DNA from 2 places in the Micromonospora sp. NPDC005173 genome. Region 1 is predicted to be linked to the other one. Evidence: riboswitches for the same ligand, from Rfam matches in the RefSeq annotation. Region 1 holds a riboswitch; the other holds the start of a gene.
The links. A riboswitch is a leader RNA that binds a small molecule or an ion and turns the genes downstream of it on or off. The one in region 1 is predicted to bind S-adenosylmethionine.

Region 1 (15,199 bases):
CGTGCCACGGGTAGTCGCGCCCATGGCCGTGCCCCGGGACAAGCGACCTCCGATGGTGCGGCGTACGGCGCTGCGCGAAGGGTTGGTGGACATCGACGGCGCGCGGATCGCCGAGGCCACCGAGGAGCTGCGCCATCGCAGTCGGGCCACGCTGCACGACCGGCTGCACCGGGTGCGAATGGCCGGCGGGCTGGCCGTGCAGGCCGGGTTGGCCGCCGGGTTGGCGTACTACGTCTCGCACCGGCTGCTCGGCAACCCGCAGCCGGTGTTCGCGCCGATCTCCGCGGTCGGCACCCTGGCCGCGTCGGTCGGTCAGCGGTTCCGCCGGACCGTGGAACTGATCGTCGGGGTGGGGATCGGGGTGGCCATCGGCGACTTCCTGATCTACCTGCTGGGCACCGGGGCGTGGCAGCTCGGCCTGGTGGTCACGGTCGCGATCCTGCTCACCATCTTCGCCGGGGCCAGCGTGGCCATCGTCATCCAGGCGGCGGCGACGGCCGTGCTGATCGTCACGCTGAGTCCGCAGACCGAGAATCTGGAGATCCCGCGCTTCGTCGACGCGTTCCTCGGTGGTGGGATCGCGCTGCTGGTGACGGCGGTGCTGCTGCCGCTGAACCCGCTCCGGGTGCTCAATCGCGCTGCCCGACCGGCGCTGGACCTGCTCGCCGCCCAGCTCGACGCCACGGCCGACGGGCTGCGCAACCGGGACCGCGCCGGCATCCAGCAGGCGCTCGAACGATTGCGCAACAACAAGGAGGAACTGGCCACGTTGGCCGAGGCGATCGAGGGGGCGAAGGAGACCGCCACCCTCTCCCCGGCCCGCTGGCACCGGCGCGACGAGCTGACCCACTACGCGGAGGCGGCCGACCCGATCGACCGGGCGATGCGCAACACCGGCACGCTGATCCGCCGGGCCGTGACGCTGATCGAGGACGAGGAGACGGTGCCGGATCCGATGCCGGACGGCATCAGCCACCTCGCCGAGTCGGTCCGGCTGCTCAAGCACGAGTTCGCCGTGGGCGAGGAGCCGGAGAAGGCCCGGGAGCGGTCGCTGCGGGCGGTCAGCGAGGCCGGTCGGGCGTACGGAGCCGGGGTCGGCTTCTCGGGCAGCGTGGTGATCGCCCAGATCCGGACCACGGCGAGCGACCTGCTGGTGGCCTCCGGGATCGACCAGGAGGAGGCGAACCGGTGGATCCGTACCGCCTTCGGGGAGCAGGAGCGGCCGATCGGTGAACCGGCCGAGCCGGGCGAGGCGCCGAAGCCGCCCACCGCCCCACCGGTCGGCTGACCGGGGCCGCGGCGCTCCGCCCGCCCTCAGCCCAACGCGGCGAGTGCGGCGAGAAGCCGGTCCACCTGCGCGGCCGTGCTGCCCAGGCCGATGCTGGCGCGCAGGGCGGTGGGCGGCAGGTCCCGCCGGCCGGTACGCCCCGCCGCCTCGGCGAGCAGCCGCCGGGCCAGCGGATGGGCGCAGAACAGCCCGTCCCGCACGCCGATCCGGTGCTCGGCGGCCAGCCGGGCGGCCACGTCGGCGGAGTCCCACCCGGCGACCACGAACGACACGATGCCGACCCGGGGCGCGTCCGGGCCGAAGGTGCGCAGCTCCACCACGTGCGGCAGGGCGGCGATGCCGGTCCGCAGCCGGGCCAGCAGTGCCTGCTCGCGGGCCGCCAGCGCGAACCGGTCCGCGTCGGCCAGCGCCGCGCACACCGCGGCCAGCGCCACCGCGCCGACCAGGTTCGGGGTACCGCCCTCGTGTCGGGCCGGGCCGGTCGTCCAGGTCACGTCGTGGGTGGCCGGCCCGACGTGGCTGGTGGCGCCACCACCGGCCAGGTACGGCGGAGCGACGTCCAGCCAGTCCGCCCGGCCGATCAACACGCCCGCGCCGAACGGCGCGTACAGCTTGTGGCCCGAGACGGCCAGGTAGTCCACGTCGAGCGCGAGCAGGTCGACCGGGGCGTGCGGGGCGAGCTGCGCGGCGTCCAGGGCGATCCGGGCCCCGTGCCGGTGGGCCACCCGGGCCAGCTCGGCGACCGGCCATCGCTCGCCGGTCACGTTGCTCGCCCCGGTCACCGCGACCAGTACGGGCAGCGCCGGGTTGCTGTCCCGGCGCAGCTCGGTGAGGGCGGCGGCGAGGGCGCGCACCGCCCCGGCGGGGTCGGTGGGCACCGGCAGCCGGACCGAGCCGCGCGGCCAGGGCAGCAGGTTGGCGTGGTGCTCGCCGGCGAAGGTGACCACCGTCGTGCCGGCGGGCAGCGCCCGGGCCAGCAGGTTGAGCGCGTCGGTGGTGTTGCGGGTGAAGATCACGTGGTCCTCGGCGCGGGCGCCGAAGAAGTCACCGACCGTCTGCCGGGCCCGCTCGTAGGCCAGCGTGCAGTGCCGGGACAGCGCTCCGGCACCGCGATGCACGCTGGCGTACCAGGGCAGCAGCTCGGCCACCGCGTCGGCGGCGGCCTGCGCGCACGGCGCGCTGGCCGCGTAGTCCAGGTTGATCTCGCCCGGTACGCCGAGTACGTCGAGCGGCGCCGACGGGGCCGGCGCGGGCGCCACGGCGGACCGGGTGGGGAGCGAGGGTACGAGGGTGACGGACACGCCGGAACCTCCGGGGTCAGGGACCCCGGGTCTGGTGTCGGGACGGGGTCCGCGCTTGCCCAGCACGCCGATCGGGCTGGGCCCGGTCATCACCCGGGGCACCCCACCGCGAACTCGACGAGGGTTGCCGGCCAGCAAGCCGGGGCTTGACGCTGGCGCTCGTGACCTGCCGGCAGCATAGCGACTGCCGATGCGACCAAACCAGCCGGCGGGGGATGGCTACGCTGACCGCATGGCCGACACCCCGCCCGGTGCACCCCTGCCGTCGCCGCCCGCGCCCGCAGCCCCGTCCGCCGGCGAGGCGCCCCGGATGCCGCTGCGCCGACTGGACCGGCGGCGGTTCCTGGTGCTGGCCGGGGTGGTGTTGTTCATCGCCGCCTGCGCGGGCTTCATGGTCTTCACGCTCGGCCAGTCGCTCGGCGTCGAGGCGTTGCTGATCGGGCTGGTCGCCGCCGTCCTGCCGGTGCCGGTGCTGGTCGCCTGCTTCCTCTGGCTGGACCGCTACGAGCCGGAGCCGTTGAAGTACCTGATCTTCTGCTTCGCCTGGGGTGCGTTCGTCTCCACGGCCGCCTCGCTCACCGTGAACGAGTTCGCCGCCGCCCGGTTCAATGACTGGGGACTGCCGACCGCGCTCACCGGCGTGCTGGTGGCGCCGTTCATCGAGGAGCTGACCAAGGCCCTCGGCCCGATCCTGCTGCTGGTGTTCCGTCGCCGGGAGTGGTCCGGGATCACCGACGGCCTGGTCTACTGCGGGCTCTCCGCGGTCGGCTTCGCCATGGTGGAGAACATCCTCTACCTGGGCGGGTACGGCTACGCGGCCGGCGCCGACCGGTACGGCCCGGCGACCGGCACCCAGCAGGTCATCGCGATCTTCATCGTGCGGATCCTGCTGTTCGGCTTCGCCCATCCGCTTTTCACCTCGATGACCGGTGTGGGGCTGGGTGTCGCCGCCCGGACGGCCGACCGCCGGGTCCGGGTGCTCGCACCGGTCGCCGGCCTGCTGCTGGCCATGATGTTGCACGGCACCTGGAACCTGCTGCCCACGCTGACCCAGGCCACCGGCGAGACGGTGATCATGCTGTACGGCTTCCTGGGCCTCATGGTGCCGGTCTTCTTCGGCATGGTGGGGCTGGCGGTGTGGCTGCGTGCGTGGGAGGGGCGGCTCACCGAGCGGACGCTGCCGGACTACGTGCGCGCCGGCTGGCTGAGCCCGCCCGAGGTGGCCGCGTTGAGCAGCCTCGGTCGCCGGCACGCGGCCCGTAGCTGGGCGCGTCGGGTGGCCGGGGACGCCGGGGTGCGGGCGATGCGGGGGTACCAGTTCGCCGCCACCCGGTTGGCCCTGCTGCGCGACGGGACGCTGCGCGGCCTGGACCGCAAGCCGGCCGATCGGGAGCGGACGGCTCGTGAGGAGCGGGAGCTGCTGGAGTCGATCACCTCGTACCGGTCGTTCTTCGTGGGTCGGGACCCGCAGGCCCCGGTCGGGGTCTGGGACGGCAGCCGCTACCACCTGCGCTTCCCGGACGGTTCGCAGCGTCCGGTGGCCGCGCCGGACGAGCCGGTGGTGCCGATTCCGGTGCTGCTGGCCGCGCCGCCACCCCCGGTGGGGTACGCCCCGCCCGGCTGGTACGGCGTGCGGCCGGCGGCGCCCGCGCCCTGGCCGCCCGGTCAACACTGATGTGAGGCCGGCGGCTCAGGTCATCAGGGCGGCTCAGGTCATCAGGGTGGTGAGGAAGTCACCGAGGCCCTGGGCCATCGCGACCAGCATCGCCCCGATCGCCTTGAACATCTGCGCGGCACCGTCCGGCCGGAACGCCATGAAGTAGATCAGGAACGCGAGGCTGCCCCAGGCCAACAGCTTCTTCACGAATACCGGCATCGTCCCTCCCCAGGGCCACGGTCGCCGGATGGCTTCCCGTCGTGCGGCCCGGCAAACGGAGCGACGCCGCGCGCCGGTGCCCGGCCGCCGGTGTGCGGCGCGGGGTTGGGGGAGGTCTCAGAGGTAGAGGCCGGTGGAGTCGTTGTCGACGCGCTCGGCGGCCACGGCGTGCACGTCCCGCTCCCGCAGCAGCACGTACCCACGGCCGTGCAGCTCGACCTCGGAGCGGTCGTCCGGGTCGAAGAGCACCCGGTCGCCGGAGACGATGGCGCGGACGTTCGGCCCCACCCCGACGGCGGTGGCCCAGGCGAGGCGCTTGCCGACCGTGGCGGTCGCCGGGATGACGATGCCGGCGGTGGAGCGGCGCTCGCCTTCGCTGCCCTCCATCCGTACCAGCACCCGGTCGTGCAGCAGGCGGATCGGCAGGCCGGCGTCGAGATCCTGGTCGGCGGTCACGCCGCAGACGCTACCGTGTCGGCGACGGCCGGCAGCCGGTGGTTACGCCCGAGGTGACCGGGGCAATGTGTGGCGGAACTGCCCTACGGTGTCGGGAACGGACGTATGCTGTCCGACCTGTCGTCGTGGGCGGGCCGGTTTCTCTGCCAGGAGGTGCGCTTGAGCCGCTTCGAGCGGGTACGCGGGCGGGTTCGCCGCGCTTACCAGTCAGGACGGGACTCGGTGCGCGCCGACCGGAGCGCGTCGAGCGACGTCCCGGAGCCCGTCGGGGTGGCCTCGCCCGCCGTGCCGGGGCCCGCCGCGCCGCCGACGGCCACGGTCGTCGGCGCGGAACCTCCGGTGGACGTGCACAGCTCGACCTCCAGCCGCGACGACGCCGACGTCCCGCACGGGCTGCGGATCGCCGCCGCCTGGTGCTGGCGGCTGATCGTGATCGGCGTGGTGGCCTGGGCGCTGCTCCGGATCGTCGGCACGGTCAAGATCGTGATCATTCCGCTGGCCATCGCGCTACTGCTCTCGGCGCTGCTCGCGCCGGCGGTGGGCTGGCTGTTGCGGGCCCGGCTGCCCCGGTCGCTGGCGACGGCGGTGGTGCTGGTCGGCGGCCTGGCGGCGGTGATCGGCACGCTCACCCTGGTGGTCAACGAGTTCATCCGGGGAGTGCCGGAGCTGAGCGAGAAGTCCTCGGAGGGCGTCCGACAGATCCAGAACTGGCTGAAGACGGGCCCGCTGCACGTCTCCGACAACCAGCTCGACCGCTACATCGACGAGGCGCAGGGCTGGATCAACGACAACACCTCGAAGTTCACCAGCGGCGCGCTGAGCACCGCCGCCACGCTGGCCGAGGTGTTGACCGGCACGCTGCTGGTGCTCTTCGCCACGTTCTTCTTCCTGCGCGACGGCAGCCGGATCTGGCGCTTCCTGGTCCGGCTGCTGCCGGTGGCCGCCCGGTGGAAGGTCGACGACGCCGGCCGGGCCTCCTGGCAGACGCTGGTCGCCTACGTTCGGGCGACGGTGCTGGTCGCCTTCATCGACGCGGTCGGCATCGGCATCTTCCTGGTCATCTTCGACATTCCGTTCGCCTTCCCGCTGGCCGCGCTGGTCTTCCTCGGCGCGTTCATCCCGATCGTCGGTGCGGCGCTCTCCGGCGGCGTGGCGGTACTGGTGGCGCTGGTCGACAGCGGCCCGGTCACCGCGTTGATCATCCTGGGCGTGGTGATCGGCGTGCAGCAGTTGGAGGGGCACGTGCTCCAGCCGCTGATCATGGGACGGGCGGTGGCCCTCCACCCGCTCGCGGTGATCATCGGCATCGCCGCCGGCGTGGTGCTCGCCGGGATCACCGGCGCGCTGGTCTCCGTGCCGCTGATTGCGGTGCTGAACACCGCGGTCCGCAGGCTGGCCGCCCGAACGGTCCCGGACACCCCGCCGGACGCCGTGGTCGTCGCCGCACAGGCTCCCTGACCCGCCGGCCCACTTCAAGATCCACACAGTTTCCTGGGAAGAGTGGTCTCCCCGCTGTCGGAGGCCACTCTTTCGCTCATGTTGTGCGGATCTTGAGCTGCGGCGCGGTGTGCGTGGGGGCGTGGCGGGCGGTCAGGCGGTGGCGAGGCGTTGCAGCGCACCGCGGGCCACCTCGGGGCGGGTGGTGTACCAGAACGGCGGCAGCGAACGACGCAGGAACGGCCCGTAACCGCGGGCGGTCTCCAGCCGGGAGTCGAGTACCGCGACCACCCCCCGGTCGCCGGTGGCCCGGATCAGCCGGCCCACCCCCTGGGCCAGCCGGACCGCCGCGATCGGCACGCTGACCGCGGCGAAGCCGGAGCCGCCGCCCGCGTCCACGGCCGCGGCGCGGGCCGCCGCCAGCGGCTCGTCCGGCCGCGGGAAGGGCAGCCGGTCGATGACCACGAGCTGGCAGGCGTCGCCCGGCACGTCCACTCCCTGCCAGAGCGACATCACGCCGAACAGGCAGCTGGCGCGCTCCTCGCGGAACCGGCGGACCAGTAGCGGCAGCGCCTCCTCACCCTGCAGCAGCACCGGCAGGTCGGTCCGCGCGCGCAGCAGCTCCGCCGCCTGCTGCGCGGCCCGCCGGGAGGAGAAGAGCCCAAGAGTACGCCCACCGGCTGCCTCGACCAGCGCGATCAGCTCCTCCCCGGCCGCCTCGGGCAGCCCGGAGACGCTGGGCCGGGGCAGGTGCGCCGCGACGTACAGGATGCCCTGCCGGGCGTAGTCGAACGGCGACCCCACGTCCAGCGACCGCCAGCCCGGACCTTCGGTCGCCGGGATGGTGGCACCCGGGATGGCGTCGTCGGCCAGCCGGCGGCCCGGCGTCTCGGCGGCCGGTCGGCCCGGGCCGGTGCGGGCGGCCAGCGCGGCGGCGGCCGGGGACGCCGGGACCGGCGGCGCGTCCAGCCCGAGGGCGCGGGCCACCGTGTCGAACCGGCCACCGAGCGCCAGGGTGGCCGAGGTGGCGACCACGGTGCGCTCGTCGTACAGGTGGGTGGCGAGGGTGCCGGCCACCGACAGCGGCGCGACCACCAGTGCGCGCCGGCTGCCGCTGTCGTTCTTCTCCACCCAGGCCACGTCATGCTCGGCCTCCTCCAGCAGCCGCTGCGCGGTCGTGGAGAGCTCGTCCAACGCCGCCTTGGCCTGCTGCTTGCGGACCGGGTCGGGATCGTCGGATTTGACCTCGCCGATCGCGTCCAGCGCGGCGCGGGTCGCCGCGTCGAGCAGCGTGCACGCCTCGCGAAGCGGCGCCGGCAGCCCGGCGGTGATCCGCCCGGCCGGTGCCTCGGCCAACCCGACCGCGAGGGCGTCGCCGGCTGCGGTGAGCGCCTCGGCGGTCTCCGGCCGCAGCAGCGGGCGGGCCCGCCGGGTGGACCGGTCGATCAGATCCGGCACCAGCTCCGCCTGGGCCGCCGAGGAGACCCGGTCGGCCAGCTCGTGCGCCTCGTCCACGATGAGCAGCTTGTGCGGCGGCACGATGTGCCGGTCGGCCAGCATGTCGACCGCGAGCAGGCTGTGGTTGGTCACCACGATGTCGGCCTCGCGGGCCCGTGCCCGCGACGCCTCGGCGAAGCACTCCGCCCCGAACGGGCAGCGGGTCGCCCCGACGCACTCCCGGGCCGGCATCGAGACCAGCCGCCACGCCTGGTCGTCGACGCCCGGGTCCAGCTCGTCCCGGTCGCCGGTGGCGGTCTTCTCCGCCCAGCCGCGCAGCCGCTCGATCTGCTTGCCCATCCGGCCCGCCTCGCCGAGCCATTTCGTGCCGCCGCCGGGGCGGGCGGCCGGGGTGTCGAAGAGGGTGTCCTCCGGCTCCTCCTCTGTGGAGTTGTCCAGTCGCGCGAGGCAGAGGTAGTGGTGGCGGCCCTTGAGCACCGCGAAGGTGGGCCGCCGGCCGAGCAGCGGCTCGACCGCGTCGGCCAGCCGGGGCAGGTCGTGGTCGACCAACTGGGACTGCAACGCCAGGGTGGCGGTGGAGACCACCACCGGGCCGTCCACGGTGAGGGCCGGCGCGAGGTAGGCCAGCGACTTGCCGGTGCCGGTGCCCGCCTGGACGAGCAGGTGCTCGCCGCTGGTCACGCACTCCTCGATCGCGGTGGTCATCTGCTGCTGGCCGGGGCGCGCAGCACCGCCAGGCACCGCGCCGACCGCCGCCGCGAGCAGCTCGGTGCCGCTGGGCCGGGCACCCCGCCGCCGGCTCCCGGCACGGGCCGACGGGGTGGCGGAACCGGTGGCGGTGCGGGGCGGAGTCACCGTGCGACGGTACCCGTCGTGCCCGACACGGGCCGCGCCCATCCGCCCGCGTGGCGCGGTACCGGTTGGTGGGCCGGCCCGTCCGGCGCCGTCCGGTTACAGCTGTGCTACGACGCGTGGGCAGTATCGGTTAGGGTGCGAATCATGCCGAGCGACGTGGTCCGAGTGATCTACCGCAAGTACGACGGCAGCGCCCACCGCGACTATCCCGCCCGCCGGCTCGCCGAGGACGACCTCGGCGTCTGGCTCGGCGTCCCCGCGGGCACCGAGTCGGTCTACCACGGCCGTCCGTCGGTGGAGAAGATCCCGTTCGTCCTGCTGGTGCCGCGCCACGCCTGGTGGACGGGCATGTTCAACCCGCCGCCGCGGACCAGCGAGGTCTACTGCGACATCGCCACCCCGGCCCGCTGGGAATCCGACGACACGGTCCATCTGATCGACCTGGACCTGGACGTGGTCCGGCGCCGGGCCACCGGCCTGGTGGAGCTGCTCGACGAGGACGAGTTCGCCGAGCACCGGGCCCGGTACGGCTACCCGGAGGACGTGGTGGTCGAGGCCGAGGCGGCGGCCCGGTGGCTGTTCGGCGCGCTCGGCGACGGCACCGAGCCGTTCGCCACCTCGTACCGCAAGTGGCTGGCCCTGGTGGTCTGAGCCAGCTCACCAGCGCGGCGGCCAGTGGTCGTCGTCGTTCAGTGGCGGCAGATCGGTCAGCTTCTCCGGGTTGAGCTGGTTGTAGATGGCGGTGATCCGGCCCTGGTCCACGGCGAACGCGGTCACCAGGCGGATCGGCCGGCCGTCGGTGTGCACCGTCTCCAGTTGAAGGCCGAGTACGCCGTCGACCAGCACCGGCCGGGACAGCACCCGGCTGGCGTACCGGCCGGCCCGGCCGAAGAGACCGAGTGCGAAGCGGCCCACCTTGTCCGCGCCGACCACCGGTCGGCGGGCGGCCGGGAAATGCCCGCCCGAGTCGCCGATGAGAACCACATCCGGCGCGAGCACCCGGAGCAGCGGATCCAGCTCACCGGACTCGGTGGCGGCGACGAACGCGGCCAGCACCCGGCGCTGTTCGGCCGGCTCGGCGGTGTGTCGGGGCAGGTCCGGCGCGGTGACCGCCCGCCGGGCCCGGGAGGCGAGCTGCCGGGCGGCGGCCTCGGTGGTGCCGAGCACGTCGGCGACCCGGGCGAACGGCACCGCGAACACGTCGTGCAGCACGAGGGCGACCCGTTGCTCCGGCGCGAGCCGCTCCAGCACCACCAGCAGCGCGGTGCCGACCTGGTCGGTGCGCACCGCCCGCTCCGCCGGGTCGGGGGCGTACCCGTCGGTGGGCGGGGTGGCGCCGACCGGGCTCACCACCGGCTCCGGCAGCCACTCCCCGTGGTACGCCTCACGCCGGACCCGGGCCGAGCGGAGCACGTCCAGGCAGATCCGGGCGCAGGCGGTGGTCAGCCAGGCGGACAGGTCGCGGATCTCGGCGCGGGCCGCCGGGTCGGCGAGCGCGCCGGCGTAGCGCAGCCAGGTCTCCTGCACCGCGTCCTCGGCCTCGCTGCGGCTGCCCAGCATGCGGTGGGCCACCGCGAGCAGCCGGCCCCGCTTGGTCTCGAACTCCGTCGCCAGGTCCTGCACGACCCACCACCCTCCCCGGCCGGCTCGTCCCGGCGTACATCCTCCCGCCAACTGGACGCGCCGGCAGCCCCGAACGTGACAGCCGGCCCGGGCAGGGCTGCGCTCGGCGGGCGGATGGCCGGCAGGTGGGCGATGATCCGAGGATGAGCGCACCCCAGCAAGCGCAGATCGTGGCGCCCGTCGGCGGCTCCGTGCGGGAGTTGCTGCGGGTCACCGCACCGGTGGATCTCGGCGCGATCGACCCCCGGTCCACGCCCGGTCTGCCGGCGTCGGAGGTGACCGGGGAGCGCCGCAAGGCCTGGGCCCGCGAGCAGGTGGAGTCGGTCGGCGGCGAGTTGGGCCGCCAGCAGGAGATGCTCTTCGCGATGGCCAAGGCCGGGTCGGACGGGCCGGCACGTCGGGTGTTGCTGGTGCTCCAGGCGATGGACTGCGGCGGTAAGGACGGCACGATCAAGCGGGTGGCGGGCGCGATGAACCCGCTGGGCCTGCACATCCGCTCGTTCGGTCCGCCGACCCCGCAGGAGCTGCGGCACGACTTCCTGTGGCGGATCCGGCGGGCGCTGCCGCCACCGGGGTACGTCGGGATGTTCAACCGGTCCCACTACGAGGACGTGCTGATCGCCCGGGTCGGCTCGCTGGTGCCGGAGGCCACCTGGCGGGCCCGGTATGACGACATCAACTCCTTCGAGCGGGAGCTCACCGATGGCGGGGTGACCCTGGTCAAGGTGATGCTGCACATCTCCTACGCCGAGCAGGGCGGGCGGCTGCTCGAGCGGCTCACCGACCCGCGCAAGCACTGGAAGTACAACCCGTCGGACGTCGACTCCCGGGCTCTCTGGGACGACTACCAGGCCGCGTACGCCGAGGCGCTGAGCCGGTGCGGCACGGACGCCGCGCCGTGGTTCGTGGTGCCGGCGGACCGCAAGTGGTACCGGGACTGGGCGGTGGCCCACCTGTTGCGGGAGACGTTCGACACGCTTGATCTGGGGTATCCGGCTGCCGATTTCGACGTGGCGCACGAGCGGGAGCGGCTCTGTGCTGGGGACGCGGGGGCGGGTGGGACGCCCGAGATGAACAGCAGGTGAACGACCGGTGAATGCGGCCTGGCCAGGGGTGGGCCGACGAATTCGCCGTTCCGCCGTTTCCTAGCATTCACCGGGCGGGTACCCGACGGGCACCGCCACCCTTCCACCGACGCGACGAGGTCTGTGCTGTGAAGTTTTCCTTCCGCCCCACCGAGGGCGCCTTCTACGAGCTCTTCACCAGGGCCGCGCAGAACCTGGTCCGGGGCACCGCGTTGCTGAACGAACTGGCCCTGCCCGGCGTCGATGTGCAGTCGGTCAGCGAGCGGTTGACCGAGGTCGAGCACGACAGCGACCAGATCACCCACGACCTGTACAAGAAGATCAACTCGACCTTCATCACGCCGTTCGACCGGGAGGACATCTACCGGCTCGGCTCGCTGCTGGACGACGTGATGGACCACTTGGAGGCGGTCGGCGACCTGCTCTACCTGTACGGGCTGACCGAGCTCCCGGCGCTTCCCCGCGAGCTGCACGAGATGGTGAACGTGCTCGACCAGCAGGCCAAGCTGACCGCCGACGCGATGCCGCGGCTGAAGTCGATGAAGGACCTCGAGGACTACTGGATCGAGTGCAACCGGCTGGAGAACGAGGGCGACCGGATCAACCGGCAGTTGCTCGTCCGTCTCTTCTCCGGCGAGTACGACGCGTTGACGGTGCTGAAGATGAAGGAGGTCGCCGACGAGCTGGAGGCCGCCTGCGACGCCTTCGAGCACGTGGCCAACACCGTCGAGACCATCGCCGTCAAGGAGTCCTGAGCCTGTGACCCCCGAACTCATCGCCGTGCTGGCGGTGATCGCGGTGGCCCTGGCGTTCGACTACACCAACGGCTTCCACGACGCCGCCAACGCGATCGCGACCAGCGTCTCCACCCGGGCGCTGACACCCAGGATCGCCCTGGCGCTCGCCGCGGTCGGCAACTTCGTCGGCGCCCACTTCGGCGCCGGGGTGGCCAAGACCGTCGGCGACGGCCTGGTCACCCTGCCCACCGGGGTCGCCAGCCTCGGGGTGGTCTTCGCCGGGGTGCTCGGTGCCATCGCCTGGAACCTGATCACCTGGTACTTCGGTCTGCCCTCGTCGTCCTCACACGCGCTCTTCGGCGGCCTGGTCGGCGCGACCCTGCTGTCCACCGGCGGCATCGTGCAGTGGGCCACCATCGGTGAGAAGGTCCTCCTGCCGATGGTGCTCTCGCCGATCGTCGGTCTCACCCTCGGCTACCTGCTGATGCTGGCCATCCTCTGGCTGTTCCGGAAGGGGCAGCCGGGCAAGCTCAACCGGGGCTTCCGGTGGGCGCAGACCGCCTCGGCGGCCGCCATGTCGGTCGGCCACGGCATGCAGGACGCCGCGAAGACCATGGGCATCGTGGTTCTCGCCCTGTACACGGGCGGCTTCCAGGACGACAAGTCCCACATCCCCGGCTGGGTGTTCTGGACCTCGGCGACGATGCTGGCGCTGGGCACGTACGCCGGTGGTTGGCGGATCATCCGCACCCTCGGCCGCAAGATCATCGACCTGGGCCCGCCGGAGGGCTTCGCCGCCGAGACGGTGGCCAGCGCGGTGCTCTACTTCAACGCCCTGGTGCTGAAGGCGCCGATCTCCACCACCCACACGATCACCTCGGCGATCATGGGCGTGGGCGCCACCAAGCGGCTCTCCGCGGTCCGCTGGAACGTCGCCGGCAACATCGTGATCGCCTGGATCGTCACGTTCCCGGCCGCCGCGCTGATCGCCTGCCTCACCTACCTGCTGGTCCGGCCGCTCTTCGGCTGACCGCACCCCGTCGCACCACAACGGAAGGGCCCCTTGTCAGCCGACAAGGGGCCCTTCCTTCACGCGTACCGCACGCCGATCTGTTCGCGTACGGCGTCCAGCAGGGCCATCACCTCAAGCGTGGTGGCGTGCGGCACCAGCGGGCTCTCGGTCAGCCCGGCGGCCAGGCAGCGCTGCACCTCGATCGCCTCGTACTGGTAGCCGTTACCGACCGTGTCGGCGGCGATCGTCTCCGGCTCGGCGCCGTCGCGGTGCAGGACCAGCGAACCCGGCCGGAAGAAGGGCTCCGGCAGGTCGATCCGACCCGCGGTGCCCGTGATCGAGGCGGTCTGCCCGCTCGACCCGACCATGCCGCAGCTCAGGGTGGCCAGCGCGCCGGTGTCGTAGCCGAACAGGATGCCGGTGTTCTCGTCCGTCCCCTCCGGGCCGAGCTGCGCCCAGGACCGGATCTGCTGCGGCACACCGAGCAGCAGGTGGGCCAGGCTGATCGGGTAGACCCCCAGGTCGAGCAGGGCGCCCCCGCCCAGCGCCGCGGCCCGCATGCGGTGCTCCGCCGGGAACGGCCCGGACACCCCGAAGTCCGCCCGGACGCTGCTCACCGTGCCGATCGCGCCCTCCGCGATCAGCTGCACCACCCGCAGGATCATCGGGTTGGTCCGCATCCACATGGCCTCCATGAGGAAGGTCCCGGCGGCACGGGCGGTGTCCACCAGTTCGGCGCTGGTGGCCAGGTCGAGGGTGAACGGCTTCTCCAGCAGCACCGGGCGCCCGGCGGTCAGGCAGGTCATGGCCGCCTCGTAGTGCGCGGCGTGCGGGGTGGCCACGTAGATCACATCCACCTCGGGGTCGGCGGCCAACTCCACCCAGGAGGCGTAGGCGCGCTTCACGTCGTGCTTCTCGGCGAAGCGCTGCGCGCTGTCGGCGGCGCGGGAGCCGACCGCGACCAGTTCGGCGTCCGGCACCAACCGGAGGTCTTCGGCGAAACGGCTGGCGATGTGGCCGGTGGCCAGGATGCCCCAACGAGTCATGTCGGCACGCTAGCCCAGCCAGGTGAACCGCCGGCTCGCCGGCCATGCCTGCCCGGGGCGCGCGCCTGATCGTGATCGACTCCGTGTCGGCGATATCGCGCTATCCCGCGACCAGGACACCCGACATCGCCGATGCGGCGCCGAACCCGCTTTGTAGGCTGGGCGCGCTCCCGGTAGCCGCGTCGCGGGGAACTAGGCTCGCGGGCATGACGATCGACAGCGACGGTTTCGCCGCCCCGGCCGCCCTGGTCGAGCACGCCCGCCGGTTCCAGGCCGAGGGCGGCACCCCGGCGGTGCCCCGGGTCGCGGCCACCGTCCTGCTGCTCCGCCCGACCGGCACCGACTTCGAGGTGTACGTCATCCGCCGGGTCGCCGCGATGACCTTCGGCGGGATGTACGCCTTCCCCGGCGGCGGGGTGGACCGCTCCGACTCCGAGGCCCACCTGGACTGGGCCGGCCCAGCGCCGAGCGAGTGGGCGGGGCGGCTCGGGGTGGCTCCGGATGCCGCCCAGGCGGTGGTCTGCGCCGCCGCCCGGGAGGTCTTCGAGGAGGCGGGCGTGCTGCTCGCCGGCCCGGACCCGGCGACCGTGGTGGGCGACGTCAGCGGCGACGATTGGGAAGCTGCCCGGCAGGACCTGGAGGGGCGTCGGCTGGGCTTCGCGGCGCTGCTCGCCGACCGGGGCCTGACGCTGCGGTCGGACCTGCTGCTGCCGTGGAGTCGGTGGATCACGCCGGAGTTCGAGCCGCGCCGCTTCGACACGTACTTCTTCGTCGCCCTGCTGCCTGAGGGGCAGCGGACCCGGGACGTCTCCGGCGAGGCCGACCACACCCTGTGGGTTCGCCCGGCGGACGCGCTGGCCCGGGCCGAGGCGGGTGAGCTGACCATGCTGCCGCCGACCCTGGTCACGCTGGCCCAGGTGGCGGCGGCCGGCGATCTGGCCGGAGTGGCGCGAGCGGCGGCCAGCCGGGACGCCGCCACCCCGATCACCCCCCGCCTGGACCTGCCGCCCGACGGCGAGCCCCGC
Region 2 (15,199 bases), on a different contig from region 1:
CGTCGCCGAGGCGTTGCGACAACGGCAGCCCACCGACCCCGCCGCGCTCGCGCACCACCTGCTGCGCGCCGGTGGACCGGTCGCCGCCGGCCGCGCCGCGGTCTATGCCCGCACCGCCGCCGAGCAGGCGGAAAGGGGCGGTAACCCGCATGAGGCGGCCCGCCTGTGGGGCCAGGCGATCGACGCGTACGACCGTTCCGGCGGGACCGACCGGCGCGAGCGGCTGAGCGCGGTGCTCGGCCTGGGGCGCGCGCTGGCCGTGACGGGCCGGCTGGCCGAGGCGCGGCGGCGGCGAGCCGAGGCGATCGACGACGCGGAGGCCGTCGGCGACCCCCGGCTGATCGGGGAGGTGCTGGCCGGCTTCGACGTACCCGCCATCTGGACCCGCAACGACGACGACCTCCTCTCCGGGCGGATCGTCCGGGCCGCCGAGCACGCCCTGGCCGCACTCGGCGTGCAGGACTCGGCGCAGCGCAGCCGGCTGCAGAGCACCCTCGCGCTGGAGCTGCGCGGCACCACCACCGACCGTGGTCGCCGGGCGGCGGACGAAGCCGAGTCCATCGCGCGCGCCATCGGAGACCCCGGGCTGCTGGCGTTCGCGCTCAACGCCCGCTTCATGCACGCCTTCCACCGGGTCGGCATGGCCGGTGAGCGGGCCCGGATCGGTGCCGACCTGGTCGACCTGGCCGCCCGGCACCAACTGGTGACCTTCGAGGTGCTGGGCCACCTCGTCCGGGTGCAGGCCGGCTGCGCGCTGGCCGACCGGGCGGGCGCCGACACGCACGCACGCGCCGCCGACCGCCTCGCCCAGCGGTACGAACTACCGCTGGTCGGCCTCTTCACCCGCTGGTACGCCGCGCTGCGCCTGGCGCTGGACGGCGAGTCGGCTGCGGCGGCGGACGCGTACCGGGCGGCTGCCGACCGGCTGCCCACCGACGGCATGCCGGGCCTGACCCGTGGGCTGCTCCCGCTCGCCCTGCTCGGCCTGCGCCTGGCTGACGCCGTCGGGGACGACCGGCCGATTCCCGGGTCCGACGGCGAGGACTGGGCGGGCATGGACTGGGGTCCGCACGAGCCGTGGGTCCGGCCGCTGCTGCTGCTCACCGCCGGCGACCGGGACGCCGCCGGAGCGGCCCTGCGGGCCCTCCCGGACGGGCCGCACGACCTGCTGCGGGAGGCGCGGCTCTGCGTCACCGCCCGGGCGGCGCTCGCCCTGGACGACCGGGCCACGATGAAGCGCGTCGCCGCCGAGCTCCGACCGGCCGCCGACGAACTGGCCGCCGGCAGCGGGGTGCTCACCGTCGGTCCGGTGGCCGGACACCTTGCCGACCTGGCTGCCGCCCTGGGCCGCGACGAAGAGGCGGCCGGTTACCGCCTTGCCGCCCGGGCGGTCACCGCCCGCGCCCGCGCCTGACCGCTGGCGGTGGCGTCACCCCGCCCCGGCGACTTGCCGGTTTCCCCCCGAACCGGGCGGCACGGTGCGGTCAGATGGAACCACCGGCGCGGCCACCGTCGGCCATGGATCGAGGGGGTACGCCGTGGAGGTGCTCGTCCTGATCGTGGTGCTGGGCGTCACCGTCCTGATCGGCACCACGCTCGGCGGCCGGTACAGCGTCGCGCCGCCGGTCCTGCTCATCGCGTTCGGGGTGCTGATCGGGCTGGCGCCACCGCTGTCCAACCTCACCCTGGAACCGGAGCTGGTGCTGCTGATCTTCCTCCCGGCGATCCTCTACCGGGAGAGCCTCACCATCAGCCTGCGCGAGATCCGGGCCAACCTCCCGGTGATCGGGCTGCTCGCCGTGGTGCTGGTCGTGCTCACCATGGTCACGGTCTCGCTGACCGCGCAGGCGTTCGGGGTGAACCCCGCCGCCGCCTGGGTGCTCGGCGCGGTCCTCGCGCCGACCGACGCCGCCGCGGTCACCGGGCTGGCCAAGCGGCTGCCCCGGAAGCTCCTCACCACCCTGCATGCGGAAAGCCTGATCAACGACGGCACCGCACTGGTGCTCTTCGCGGTGACCGTGGGCCTGCTCGCCGGGAGCGCGGCGCCGGGCGCGCTCGGCATCGGCGGGGAGTTCCTCGGGGCCAGTGCCGGGGGAGTGATCGCGGGGCTGCTGGTCGGCGGCGGTGTGGTGCTGATCCGCAAACGGCTCGACGATCCGCTGCGCGAGGGCGCGTTGAGCGTGCTGACCCCGTTCGCCGCGTTCCTGCTCGCCGACGCGGTACACGCCAGTGGCGTGCTGGCGGTGGTGGTCGCCGGCCTGGTCCTGGCCTACGCCGGCCCTCGGGTGATCCGCGCTCGGTCCCGGGTGCTGGCGTACGCGTTCTGGGACCTGTCCACGTTCCTGATCAACGGCGGGCTGTTCGTCCTGCTCGGCACGCAGATCCCCCGGGCGGTGAAGGGCATCACCAGCACCTCGCCGGGGCGGGCGCTGGTCATCGTGCTGGTGGTCACCGTGGTCGTCCTGGTCACCCGGCTGCTCTTCGTCTACGTGACGGCGGAGTCGGTGAAGTTGCTGGACCGCCGAGCAGTGAGCATGAGCCAGGGGCAGGGCAGTTGGCGGGTGGGCACCGTCGCCGGCTGGTCCGGCTTCCGGGGTGCCGTCTCGCTCGCCGCCGCCCTGGCGGTCCCGGCGACGACGGCCGCCGGTCGACCGGTGGCCGAACGTGACCTGATCATCTTTGTCACCGCGCTGGTGATCGTGCTGATCATGCTCGTTCAGGGCACCACCCTGCCGCTGGTGGTGCGCTGGGCGGGGCTGGTCGGCGACCCCGAGCGCGTCGACGAGTTGCGGCAGGCCCGACAGCGGGCCACCGAGGTGGGTTTGGCCGCGCTGCCGCAGGTCGCCGCCGAGATCGGAGCCGGGGAGGACGCGGTACGCCGGCTGCAGTCCGAGTACCAACGGCACCTGGAGGACGTCAGCGAGGGCGTTGGTACGTCCGAGGAACGCCGTCTGGAACGCGACCTGCGCCTCGGCGTCCTCGAACACAAGCGGCGGGAGGTCACCCGGTTGCGCGACAGCCGGGAGATCGACGACCTCGTGCTGCGCGACCTCCAGGCCGCGCTGGACAACGAGGAGATCCGGCTGCTGGGTCGCGGGCCCAACGAGTGACCTCGCCTGGCCTGACCCTCGGGTGCCGACGGCCGTGCGGGACGAACCGGAGCGGAGGTCTTGCCGCCGCACACCTCTACGGGGCCGACCGACGGATTGGTGACAGCGGCCAGCCTCTGTGGAGGGCACCCGGCCGCCCTGCCGCCGGGTACGGTGGGACGAGTCGGCGTCGGTCGATGCGCTGGGTTCGCGAGGGGGTGCCCGTGACCACCGGAGCGACAGAGGCCGACCTGCGGGTGGTCACCCAACGGGCGTTCCTCGACGAGCTGACCTCGGTCACCCGCGAGCGCGGTGCCACCGAGTTCCTGTATCTGATGGCGCAGGGCGACGGCGTGATCGGGGTGCAGTGGGAGCAGCCCGGCGTCGACCATCTGCGCCGCTATCGGGTGCGCGATTCCGGCGGCCCGGCCTGCCCGCACTGCGCCCTGCTGGCCGCGGTGCTGGCGCTGGCGCCGGTGCTGCCGCTGGACGTGTTGCGGACCATGCGCGCCCGGCCGCAGTACGAGACGGTGTTACGCACCGGTCGGCTGCCACACCTGGCGTTCGCCCGGCCGGTGCGGCAACCCGGGACGAGTTGGCTCGGTGACTGCCACGCGGTGCCCGGCGACCCGCACACCGAGGCCGACTGCGCTACCCACGCCGTGCCCGCGCCGAGCGGCGACCTGCTGGACCTGCGCCTCGGGACGCTGCCCCGGGCGGTACGGGAGCTGTACCCGCACGACGGTGCCGTGACCGCGGATCTTCAGCAGCGGCTGCAGATCGCCCGGGACTGGCGGGCCGACGCGCAGGCCGTGGCCAGCGGGATCCGCGAGGCGGAGGCGACCTGGGCGTTCCTGCGCAACTCCTGCGTGCTGGGCGTGCCGGTGCCCGGCGCCGCCGGCCTCGTCCTCACCCTTGCGCCGGACCGGGCCCCGGACGACCGCCCGCTGGCCGAGTTGCACACCGCGGCGGTGCGCGCCCTGCCCGCCGGTGGTCCGCCGTTGGCCTACCAGGAGCGGGCCTGCCTGGTGCCGGAGCCGGGCAGCGGGGCGCAACGGATGCCGTCGTACGGCGGTGCGGTGGACCTGACCGGCGCGGCGCCGGTGCGTACGCTGCGGTTGCCAGCGCCCCGCCGGCCACTGAGCACCACCGGTCGGGGCGTACTGCTGCTGTACGAGGCCCGGCACGCGATGGGCCGGCACCATGCGAGCGCGCCGGAGCGCGACAGTGCGTACTGGGAGTCCGAGGCGGCGTTGAACGTCTTCGAGTTCACCCTGCTGGAACGGGTCGCCGGCCGGCCCTACCAGGACGCGGTGGCCGCGTACCTGCAGGCCCTGCGCCGGGAGGGCGACCTGCTCGCCCGCCCGCACAAGGTGCTCGACCGCCGCCGACGCAAGGCCCTGTCGGCGGCGTTCGGTGGGTTGGACGACGAGGAGCTGCACCTGTGGGCGTCGGTCGCCTACCGCAACGCCATCCTGGTGCTGCTCGGCGATCTGCAGGCGTTCGCCGCGCACCTGCGGCGGCAGGCCGGCTGACGTCGATCGGGGCCAGGTCGGGCGGGCCGTCGTCGGCGCGGGCTCAGAGCACCTGAGCGAGGAACCGGCGCAGCCGTGGATGCTCGGCCCGCTCGAAGATCGCCTCCGGCGGGCCGGCCTCCAGCACCACGCCCCGGTCCATGAAGGCGACGGTGTCGGCGACCTGCCGGGCGAAGCCCATCTCGTGCGTGACCACGACCATGGTCATGCCCCCGGCGGACAGGTCGGCCATCACCCCGAGCACCCCCTTGACCAGCTCCGGGTCGAGCGCCGAGGTGGCCTCGTCGAAGAGCATCACCTCGGGCCGCAGCGCCAGCGCCCGGGCGATCGCCACCCGCTGCTGCTGACCGCCGGAGAGCTGCGCCGGCCGTGAGTCGGCCTTGCCGGCCAGCCCCACCAGCTCCAGCTGTGCCCGGGCGACCGCCACCGCCTCGTCCTCGTCGAGCTTGCGCAGCCGACGCAGCGCCAGGGTGACGTTGCGCAGCACGCTCATGTGCGGGAAGAGGTTGAACTGTTGGAAGACCATGCCCACCCGCTGCCGCAGCGCGTCCGGATCGTCGCGCAGCACGCTGCGCCCGTCCAGCAGCACGTCGCCGCGGTCCGGCTCGATCAGCCGGTTGATCGTCCGCAGCAGGGTGGACTTGCCCGACCCGGACGGGCCGATCACGCAGGCCGTCGCGCCGCGTGGCACGGCCAGGTCGACGCCGCGCAGCACCCGGTTCGGTCCGAAGGCGAGGTGCACGTCGCTTACGTCGAGGCTGACCGAGGTGGTCGTGCCGGTGGTCATCGCCGGTCCCCTTCGGTCGTGCCGGCCAGCGCCGACTCGGTGTCGTCCTCGTCATCGTCGGCCGGCGCGGTGGCCGGCCGGCCGTGGCGCAGCCGCCGGTCGATCCAGTTGACCACGTGCGTCAGCGGCACGGTCAACGCCAGGTAGAAGAGCCCGGCCAGCAGCAGCGCGGACTCGTTGCCGGTGGTGGCCGCGTAGTCCTGCCCGATCCGGAACAGCTCCCGCTGGCTGGCCACCAGTCCGAGGAAGTAGACCAGGCTGGAGTCCTTGATCAGCGCGATGAGCTGGTTCACCCAGGCGGGCAGCACCCGCCGGATGCCCTGCGGAATGATCACCAGCCGCATCGAGTCGGCCCAGGAGAAGCCGAGCGCCCGGGCGCCCTCCAATTGGGCGGCCTCCACCGACTGGATGCCGGAGCGGAAGATCTCCCCGATGTACGCCGCCGCGATCAGCGACAGCGCCAGAATGCCCAGCGGGTACGGGTCGGGTCCCCAGACCTCCATGCCCAGCGGCGCCAGCCCGACGCCGATCAGGAGGATCGTCGCCGCGGCCGGCAGCCCCCGGAACACGTCGGTGTAGACCCGCGCCGGCCAGCGCAGCCACCGGGTACGGGAGATGCCGGCGACGGCCAGCAGCAGGCCCAGCACCGAGCCGAGCAGGGCGGCGGAGACCGCCAGGATCAGCGTGTTGGGCAACCCGACAGTCAGCATCTCGGGTAGCGCCTCGCGCATCGCGTCCCAGTCGAAGAAGGTCTCCCACAGGGTGCTCAACGGATCCATTGGTCGCCTCTCCTACCGCCCTGCTCGCTCGTCACCGGGTATGCCTCAGGACGCGGTCGACGCGGACGCCGACGCCGACGGCACGGTCACCGTGCCGCTGCCCGGTCGGAAGTCCTCCGGAACCGGCCGGCCCGGGTAGTACTGCGCCTGCAACCGGCTCCAGGTGCCGTCCGCGATCACCTCGTCGAGGCCCTTGTTCAGCGCCTCGCGGAGCTTGTCGCTGCCCTTGGCGACCGCGTACGCGGTCGGCGCCGGGCTGAGCTGCTTGGCCGCCACGGTGATCTTGCCGTTGCTGTCGGCGGCCGACTTCTCGCCGATCTCCGCCGGGGCGATCCACGCGTCGGCGGTGCCCGCCTTGAGCTGGTTGATCGCGCCGTTGTAGTCCGGCACCCGGACCGGGTCGAGCTGCTTGCCGGTGGCGTAGTCGTCCTGGACGGTGCCCTGGACCACCACGACCCGCTTGCCGGCGAGCTGGTCGAAGCTGGTGATCGGCGAGCCGGCCGGGACGTCCAGGCCGAAGTAGCCGAAGTCGTAGCCGTTGCCGAAGTCGACCGTCTTCTTCCGCGCCTCGGTGATGGTGATCGAGGAGCTGCCGACGTCGAACTTGCGGTTGTTCACCTGGGAGAGCAGCGCGGAGAAGTCGGTGCCGACGAACTCGACCTTCAGGCCGAGCTTGCCGGCCACCGCGGCCAGCAGGTCGTTGTCGAACCCGGTGAACTTGCCGTCCTTGAGGTACACGTTCGGAGGGGCGTCGGTCAGCGTGCCGGCGCGCAGCACGCCCGGCTGCGACAGGCCGTACGGGTTGGCGGTGGCGTCGGACGACGTGTCGTCGCCGCAGGCGGTCAGCGCGGTGGCGGCCAGGATCGTGGCCGCGCCGAGGGCAGCGGCGCGGGTCAGGGCAGGAAGAATTCGCACGGGTGTCTCCGAAGGTTGCGCAGCGGCGGGCACAGGCGTGCGCCGCCGACGGTGCGCCCGATGGGCGTACCGCTGGGGTGGGTTCGGGAAAGAGGGGTGCGCTAGTGCGCGGCGCGGCAGCGACAGGCGGCGCTGCACACCCGCATCATGTCCACGTGCCGCCGCCGGGTCAGTGCCGGCGGAAGCCAACCGGCGCGGGAATCCGCGGCGTCGGTCGGTGGGGCGGTGCTGAGGATGCGCATGGTTCTCCCAGGTCTGTGCTGACCTGGGTGCCAGGCCACGCTTGCACCGACGTCTTTGCCGGTGCCTGGTCTTCACCCGGGGCACCCCACCGCGGAGGAGGGTTGCCGGCCAGCGAGCCGGGGCTTCGCGCTGGCGCTCATGACCTGTCCAGAGGCTAGCAGCCGGAACCGGCGGATCGTCCAGCCGCTATGACCACGCTCACCCTCCGCGACGACCACCGGACCGCCGGGTCAACCGGCGTGCACGTGCGGCCGGCGGCTCCGGTCGGGCTCCTGGCGGCGCAGGATCTCGCGGGTGACCGGGGCGATCTCGCCCTGCCCGAAGGCCAGGTAGCGCAGGAGGTTGCCACCCGGGTTGCCCTCGGTCCACTCGAAGTAGATGTGCGGGCGCCGCTGGATCCGGTCGCGGATCTCCAGCAGCAGGGCGGCCAGCGCGTTGGGCACCGCGGAGCTGGCCAGGCTGAGCACCAGGTAGTTGTCGTGCACCACGCTGCCGCGCACCAGCAGCTCGGTCTCGAAGTCGGACGGGTCGGTGACCGTCACCTCGACGAAGATCACGTCGCTGTCGGCCGGGAAGTCGTTGTCCGCGACGGTCTGGGCCAGCTTGTCGCGGTACTCCGCCGGCTCTCGGCTGGCCGGCTCGTGCGCGATCAGCCGGATCCGGCGCCCGACGCACTCGTCGATCATCCGGGCCGCCTCGGGGTCCAAATCCACCCGTTGGACCCGCAGTTCGAAGGCGCGGTTCAGCCGTGACAGCAGCGAGACCAGGATGATCCCGCCGATGAAGCAGGCCGCGATCTTCACGCCGTCGGGGCGCTCCACCACGTTCGCCGCGGTGGTGTAGACGAAGATCACCGTGATGATGCCGAAGGCGATCGTGCGGCGGCGCTGGCGCCGTCGCCGTGCCGCGAGGGTCACGGCCGTCGCCGCCGAGGTGATCAACACCAGAACCCCGGTGGCGTACGCGCCGCCCTGCGCGTCCACGCTGGCCTCGAAGACCACGGTGATCAGGAAAGCCACCGCGGTGAAGACCAGCACCAGCGGCCGGACCGCCCGGGCCCAGGTCGGTGCCATGCCGTAGCGGGGCAGGTAGCGGGGTACGAGGTTGAGCAGGCCGGCCATCGCCGAGGCGCCCGCGAACCAGAGGATCCCGATGGTGGACAGGTCGTAGGCCGTGCCGAACACCTCGCCGAGGTACTCGTGCGCCAGGTAGGCCAGCGCCCGGCCGTTCGCCGGCCCATCCGGCTGGAACGCCTCAGGCGGGATCAGCACGGTGGTGGTCACGCTGCTGGTGATCAGGAAAACGCTCATGATCGTCGCGGCGGTGGTGAGCAGCCGGCGCGTGCCGCGGATCCGGCCCAGTGGCCGATCCTCCGTGTCCTGCGGGTCGCCCTGCACGCTCGGCATCACCGCCACCCCGGTCTCGAAGCCGGACAGGCCCAGCGCCAGCTTCGGGAAGACCAGCAGGGACAGCCCGACCACCATCCAGGGGTCGCCGTGGCCGGTGGTCAGCGCGGTGGTCCAGTCCCCGACCGCGCTGGGGTGCGTCACCACCTGCCACAGCGCGGCGGCGATCACCACCGCGTTCAGCGTCAGGTAGACCGCGACCAGGACGACGGCGATCCCGATGGCCTCGGTGAATCCCTTGAGGAACACCGCGCCCAGCAGCGCCACGAGCAGCAGCGTGAGCAGGACTTTCTGCCCTCTGAGCCCTTCGGGCCAGAACGGGTTCTCGTCGATGTGTGCGGTCGCGTCGGCGGCGGAGAGGGTGATGGTGATGATGAAGTCGGTGGCCACGAAACCGAGTAGCACCAACACCAGCAGCTTGCCCGGCCAGTAGCTCAGCAGGCGTACCAGCATCGCGATCGATCCCTCGCCGTGCGGGCTCTCCACCGCCACCCGCCGATAGATCGGCAGCGCGCCCAGCAGGGTCACCAGCACCAGCACCAGGGTCGCCACCGGCGAGAGCGCCCCGGCGGCCAGTGCCGCGATGCCCGGCTGGTAGCCCAGGGTCGAGAAGTAGTCGACGCCGGTCAGGCACATCACCTTCCACCACGGGTGGTGCCGGTGCTCCGGCGGGCGGCCGTGCGGGCCCTGCTGCCGAGGCTGCTCCGAATCGCCGCCGAGCAGCCAGTCCCGCAGCCGGCGGGTCCGCGGGCCGGCGCGCCTGTCGACCTCCATCGGCGCTTCCCCCGTCATCCCGCCCGTGGTCACCGCGAGTATCCGCCCGCCGGCCCGCGCCCGTCCGGCGGTGCGCGGAAACGGCCCCGGCCGGGCAACCGGTCCGAGGGTTTTGGCGCGCGGGCACGGGGGAAGCAGCGCGTCCCGGCGTCCCTGCCCGAACTGCCCGGGCGGCTCGGGCAGCCGCCGGTTGAGGCGTCCGGGGAGGGGGCGGGTCATGGTCGGTGGCCGTCGGTTCCGCCGGGGCGAGGGCTTTGGCCGCCAGCTCGACGAGCACGAGATCCGCGGCGGCGAGCCGCCGCGCGAGCCGCCGGCCGAGCCAGGTGCTGGCGGTCTGGTGGACAGCGCCGTCTACATCCAGGGGCACCGCTTCGCGTCGCCGGCCGGGCTCGCCGAGACGTACCGCTGCCTCCAGGAGCAGGATGAGGCGATGGCCTGGATCGGGTTGTACCGGCCCGACATCGACCAGATCACCTCGCTGGCCCGGGAGTTCCGGCTGCACGACCTGGCGGTGGAGGATGCGATCAACGCCCACCAGCGGCCCAAGCTGGAGCGGTACGGGCACACCCTCTTCGTGGTGCTGCGCGCCGCCCGCTACGACGACCTGCGGGAGGAGGTCGAGTTCTCCGAGCTGCACCTGTTCATGGGGCCCGGCTTCGTGGTCACCGTCCGGCACGGCGAGGCACCGGATCTGGCCGCCGTGCGGCGGCGGCTGGAAGCCGACGCGCAGATGCTCGCCCAGGGCCCGGAGGCCGTCCTGTACGCGATCCTCGACCAGGTGGTCGACGGCTACGCGCCGGTGGTGGCCGGGTTGGAGAACGACATCGACGAGATCGAGACCGAGGTCTTCGGCGGCGACCCGAACGCCAGCCGGCGCATCTACGGGCTCAGCCGCGAGGTCATCCAGTTCCAGCGGGCCGCCCGCCCGCTGCTCCACGTGCTCGACGCGCTGGCGGCCGGCGCCGGCAGCTACGGCACCGACGAGGAGCTACGCCGCTATCTGCGCGACGTGACCGACCACCTCACGCAGGTCGTGGAACGGGTCGACGGCTTCCGGCACCTGTTGCAGAACATCCTCACCGTCAACGCCACCCTCGTCTCGCAGCAGCAGAACGAGGAGATGCGCAGCCTCACCGCGGCCAGCTACGCGCAGAACGAGGAGCTGAAGAAGGTCTCGTCCTGGGCGGCGATCCTGTTCGCACCCACGCTCATCGGGACGGTGTACGGGATGAACTTCGTCCACATGCCCGAGTTGCAGTGGCGCTTCGGCTACCTGTTCGCGCTGCTGCTGATGGCGCTGGTCTGCGGCACCCTCTACCTGATCTTCAAGCGGCGCGGCTGGCTGTGACGGTGGGACCGAGGGTCACTCGATGCCGCGCAGGATATGCCGTTCGTCCTCACTGTCGTCATCGCCGGCACCGATCCGGCCGAGCAGCACGGCAGCGGCCCAGATGGTCAGTGGCGTGGCCGCCCCGGTCATGCCGCCGCCGGTCCGGTCGTCCCTGGTCTGGCTCCGCTCCGTCCGCGGTGGCCTGCGCTGAGCCTGCATGGGCTTTGCCTCTCCTCGTCGAAGCCGTCCCGGGCAGCGCCGCGTGCGCCCGCGCCACCGGATGGGCCGGCCGCCCGCAGGCGGGAGGCCACCGGAACGACATCCATGTCGAACCATCCCACGCCCAGCCTCGTCAGCACCCCTCGTTTTCAGTTTCCCGACTGCGACCCGCCAAACCGGACATTCCACGCAGGGTCGCGTCTGTCGTGCCCCTGGTCGCCTCAGGGCAGCGGGTGGGCGATGTTGCGGGCGTGGTCGGTAAGCGCCGCGCCGACCACGGTCGCGGCCAGCGGCAACACCTCCAGGCAGCGACGCACCGCGGCGGCCATCAGCGCGTTCGGCACCCGCATGGAGAGCGTGCAGTGCGGCACCCAGCGTCCCGGCTGGTAGTGCTCCACCAGGGTGATGCCGGCAGCGGCCAGCCGGTCGTGCACCAGCCGGTGGTGTGCCAGCAGCTCCGGGGTGGGCGTCGGGCCGAGCCAGAGCACCCGGCCGACGAACTGACCGGTGTGCTGGAATTCGAGCCGAAGTGGGGCGGCCACGACCGTGCCGCGCAGCGCCGCGGCGACCTGCTCGGGGTCGAAGCGGGGAGCCACGGCGAGCGAGACGTGCGGGCGGTGGCGCTGCTCCAGCAGCGAGCGCATGCTCTGCACGCCCTCGGCTTCGAGAGCGTCCCAGAGCACCCGGATCCGCCGGGTGGCGTCCGGGTCCAGATACAGCTCCAACGCCGCGACCACTTGATCACCGTAGCGGCCGAGGTTTGGCCGCCGGTTTCGGCGGTACCTGATCGGAAACAGACCAGGAGGCGTGCCCGTGGACGTGAAAGACCTGCTGACCGAGACGTACGACCGGCTGCCCGACCTCGTTCGCGCGGCGGTCGACGGCCTCAGCCCGGAGCAACTGCGCTGGGCGCCCGGCCCTGGTGCCAACCCGATCGGCTGGCTGGTCTGGCACCTGACCAGGATCCAGGACGACCACGTCGCCGACCTGCTCGACGCCGACCAGGTCTGGACGAGCGGCGACTGGGCGAGCCGGTTCGGGCTGGCCGCCGACCCGAACGACACCGGCTATGCCCACTCGCCCGCACAGGTCGCCGCGGTGCAGCCGGAGAGCGCGCAGGCGCTGATCGACTACTACGAGGCGGTCGCGGCGCGGACCGCGCCGTTCCTGGCCGGACTGCGCCCGGCGGACCTGGACCGCGTGGTGGACGAGGCGTGGGACCCGCCGGTCACCCTCGGCGTCCGGCTGGTCAGCGTCGCCGAGGACGACCTGCAGCACGTCGGCCAGGCCGGGTACGTCCGCGGCCTGCTCGGGGCCGCCTGACCGGCCGGCTCACGGCACGATCACGGCGCGGCCCTGCAGCGTGCCGTCGCGCATCTGGCGGTACGCGTCGAGGGCGTCGTCCAGCGCGAAGGTGGTGGTCTTCGGCCGGATCAGACCCCGGGCAGCCAGGTCCAGCACCTCGACCAGCTCGGGACGGCTGCCCCAGTAGGTGGTCGCGATGCTCACCTCGTACGGCACGGAGAAGTACGAGACCGGCAGGGTGCCCCCGCCGATGCCCACGATGGTCAGGTCGCCGACGGTGCGGGCCGCGGCCGCGCCGAGCGCCAGGGTGGCGTCCACGCCGACGAAGTCCAGCACCACGTCGGCGCCCCGACCTCCGGTGGCCTGCCGGATCTCCTCGGCGGCGGTCTCGCCCGAGGTCACGGTGCCGTCGGCGCCGCACTCCTCGGCCAGCCGCAGCGCGTCGGCGCGGGTGTCCACCGCGATCACCCGGGCGGCCGTGGTGGCCTTGAGGATCTGCACGCCGACGTGCCCCAGCCCACCGACCCCAATCACGACTGCCGTGCTGCCCGGCGGCAGCTTGGGCCAGGAACGCCGAACGGCGTGGTACGGGGTGAGCCCGGCGTCGGTCAGCGGCGCGGCGTCCACCGGATCGAGCCCGGCCGGCAGAGGGACGATGTGCCGCGCGTCCGGGACCAACTCGTACGTGGCCATTCCACCGTCCAGGCCGAGCCCGCCGCCCCCGCCCGGCACCGGCGCGCCGGCCGGGTTCTCGCAGTACGGGTCGATGCCGACCCGGCAGCGGGCGCAGGTGCCGCAGCCCCACGCGCCGAAGACGGCGACGGGTTGCCCGACCGTCAGCCCGGTCACGCCGTCGCCGAGGGCGTGCACCCACCCCGCGTTCTCGTGGCCGAGGGTGAACGGCGGGTTCCAGGGCACGGTGCCTGGCTCGAACTCGTCCATCAGGTGCAGGTCGGAGTGGCAGGCGCCGGCTCCACCGATCCGGACCACCACCTGGCCCGGCCCGGGCGTCGGCTCAGCGACCTCGACCAGTTCCGGTTCCGACTTCCACTCCCGCAGCCGCAACGCCCGCATCCGTTGCCTCCCGTCCGTGTCGGCCTGTCGGTGCCTGCCCTTTTCATCGGCCGGCAAACAGCGTCTTCCGGCCGACCCGGGCGGGTTGTCACCCGGTTCGGGTGAGCCGGGCTCACCCCGGCTCGGGTGATCCTGCGGGGGAACCGGGGAAGGGGGACGTGGATGAGCACAATGGCGGCGCAGTACCTGCAGCACCTGGACACCGGCCGGCGTCCCGATCTGCCGGAGACCACCGCCGGGACGATACGGCTGGACGTGCGCGGTGACGGCGGTACCAGTCACTGGTATCTGACCATCGCCGACCAGCACGTGGCGGTGACCCGGTCGGCCGACGAGGCCGAGCTGGTGGTCCGCGCCGACCGGGCGGTCTTCGACCAGCTGGCCAGCGGCGAGAGGCACCTCGCGGCGGCGTTGCTGCGCAACGAGCTGACCGTGCGGGGCAACATTCGTCTGCTGATGGCGCTGCGGCGGATCTTTCCCGGCCCGTCCGGCGCACGGCACCCCCGCGAGCTGGGCCAGGCTGCCCTGGCGGAACGGGACCAGCGGCGATGAGAGAGGAACAGGTGCACGTCATCGCCGGCAACGCGTTCGCGCTCAGCGACGCCCAGGGTGACATGGAGGTTGACCCGAAAGAGCCGGTCGGGCTTTTCTCGTTCGACACCCGCTTCCTGTCCCACTGGGTGCTCAGCGTCGACGGGGAACGGCTCAACGCGCTCTCCCGCGACGACATGACGTACTTCGAGACCCGGTTCTTCCTGGTCCCGGGCGTGGCGAGCCACTACGTCGACGCTGACGTGTCGGTCATCCGGCACCGTTCGATCCACGACTGCTTCCACGAGCAGATCATCCTGCTCAACCACTCGGCGCATCCCGCCGAGTTCACCGTGCGGATGGAGATGGGCAGCGACTTCGTCGACATCGTCGACGTCGGGGAGCGCAGGCAGCGGGTCGTGCAGGCCACCGCCGACTCCGCGCGCCACCAGCTCGTGCTGCGGTACGCGCGCGAGCGGTTCGTTCGAGAGACCACGGTGAGCAGCACCGCTCCCGCCGAGGTCGACGAGAAGGGGATGACGTTCCGAATCCGGATCGCGCCCGAGGGGAAGTGGGAGACCGACCTGCACGTGACCATGACCATCCGGGGTGAGGGTGGCCGGGACCTGCGCATTGCTCTGGAGTCGCACCAGCAGACCGTGCGCGGGGGGATGCGCGAGGACCTGGCCGACTGGCTGGACCGGGCCCCGCAGCTGGCGGCGGAACGGGACGGCCTGGAGGCGATGTACCAGGGCAGCCTGGCCGACCTGGCGGCGCTGCGGTACAAGCCGCTGGCGTACACCGATCGGGTGCCGGTCGGTGGCCTGCCGTGGGCGATGGGGCTGTCCGGGCGGGACAGCATCATCACCTGCCTGCAGACCATGGCGTTCACTCCCGAACTGGCCCCCGCGACGCTGCGGATGCTGGCGCTGTTGCAGGGCGGCCAACTCGACGACGAGCACGACGAGGAGCCGGGCAAGATCCTGGCCGAGCTCCGGTACGGCGAGTCGGCCGCGTTCGGCGAACGGCCGGACGCGCTGTACTACGGCGCGGCGGACACCACCCCGCTGTTCGTCGTCCTGCTCGACGAGTACGAGCGCTGGTCCGGCGACGTCGACCTGGTCCACAAGCTGCGACACCCGGCTCGGATGGCCCTGGACTGGATCGACGAGTACGGCGACCTGACCGGCGACGGGTACCTGCGCTACCAGC

Region 2: it holds a riboswitch for S-adenosylmethionine, as region 1 does, so the genes downstream of both, ABZV00_RS18130 (ABC transporter substrate-binding protein) here and ABZV00_RS04105 (aminotransferase class V-fold PLP-dependent enzyme) in region 1, are expected to answer to the same signal.

Annotation. Positions count from the first base shown of each region.
Region 1 covers NZ_JBEXIK010000002.1:217,251-232,449, reverse strand. The annotation lists gene ABZV00_RS04110 (FUSC family protein) at 86-1,288, shown strand; gene ABZV00_RS04105 (aminotransferase class V-fold PLP-dependent enzyme) at 1,315-2,589, opposite strand; SAM riboswitch class IV at 2,636-2,756, opposite strand; gene ABZV00_RS04100 (PrsW family intramembrane metalloprotease) at 2,780-4,264, shown strand; gene ABZV00_RS04095 (hypothetical protein) at 4,298-4,465, opposite strand; gene ABZV00_RS04090 (co-chaperone GroES) at 4,583-4,921, opposite strand; gene ABZV00_RS04085 (AI-2E family transporter) at 5,027-6,379, shown strand; gene ABZV00_RS04080 (ATP-dependent DNA helicase) at 6,512-8,713, opposite strand; gene ABZV00_RS04075 (DUF402 domain-containing protein) at 8,816-9,322, shown strand; gene sigJ (RNA polymerase sigma factor SigJ) at 9,329-10,294, opposite strand; gene ABZV00_RS04065 (PPK2 family polyphosphate kinase) at 10,438-11,379, shown strand; gene ABZV00_RS04060 (DUF47 family protein) at 11,508-12,134, shown strand; gene ABZV00_RS04055 (inorganic phosphate transporter) at 12,139-13,146, shown strand; gene ABZV00_RS04050 (Gfo/Idh/MocA family oxidoreductase) at 13,206-14,174, opposite strand; gene ABZV00_RS04045 (NUDIX hydrolase) at 14,381-15,199, shown strand, end outside.
Region 2 covers NZ_JBEXIK010000014.1:100,383-115,581, reverse strand. The annotation lists gene ABZV00_RS18155 (BTAD domain-containing putative transcriptional regulator) at 1-1,414, shown strand, start outside; gene ABZV00_RS18150 (Na+/H+ antiporter) at 1,539-3,110, shown strand; gene ABZV00_RS18145 (hypothetical protein) at 3,314-4,624, shown strand; gene ABZV00_RS18140 (amino acid ABC transporter ATP-binding protein) at 4,668-5,411, opposite strand; gene ABZV00_RS18135 (amino acid ABC transporter permease) at 5,408-6,190, opposite strand; gene ABZV00_RS18130 (ABC transporter substrate-binding protein) at 6,236-7,105, opposite strand; SAM riboswitch class IV at 7,380-7,492, opposite strand; gene ABZV00_RS18125 (amino acid transporter) at 7,579-9,528, opposite strand; gene corA (magnesium/cobalt transporter CorA) at 9,746-10,876, shown strand; gene ABZV00_RS18115 (hypothetical protein) at 10,892-11,077, opposite strand; gene ABZV00_RS18110 (2'-5' RNA ligase family protein) at 11,299-11,814, opposite strand; gene ABZV00_RS18105 (DinB family protein) at 11,891-12,400, shown strand; gene ABZV00_RS18100 (NAD(P)-dependent alcohol dehydrogenase) at 12,410-13,456, opposite strand; gene ABZV00_RS18095 (SCP2 sterol-binding domain-containing protein) at 13,619-14,008, shown strand; gene ABZV00_RS18090 (glycogen debranching N-terminal domain-containing protein) at 14,005-15,199, shown strand, end outside.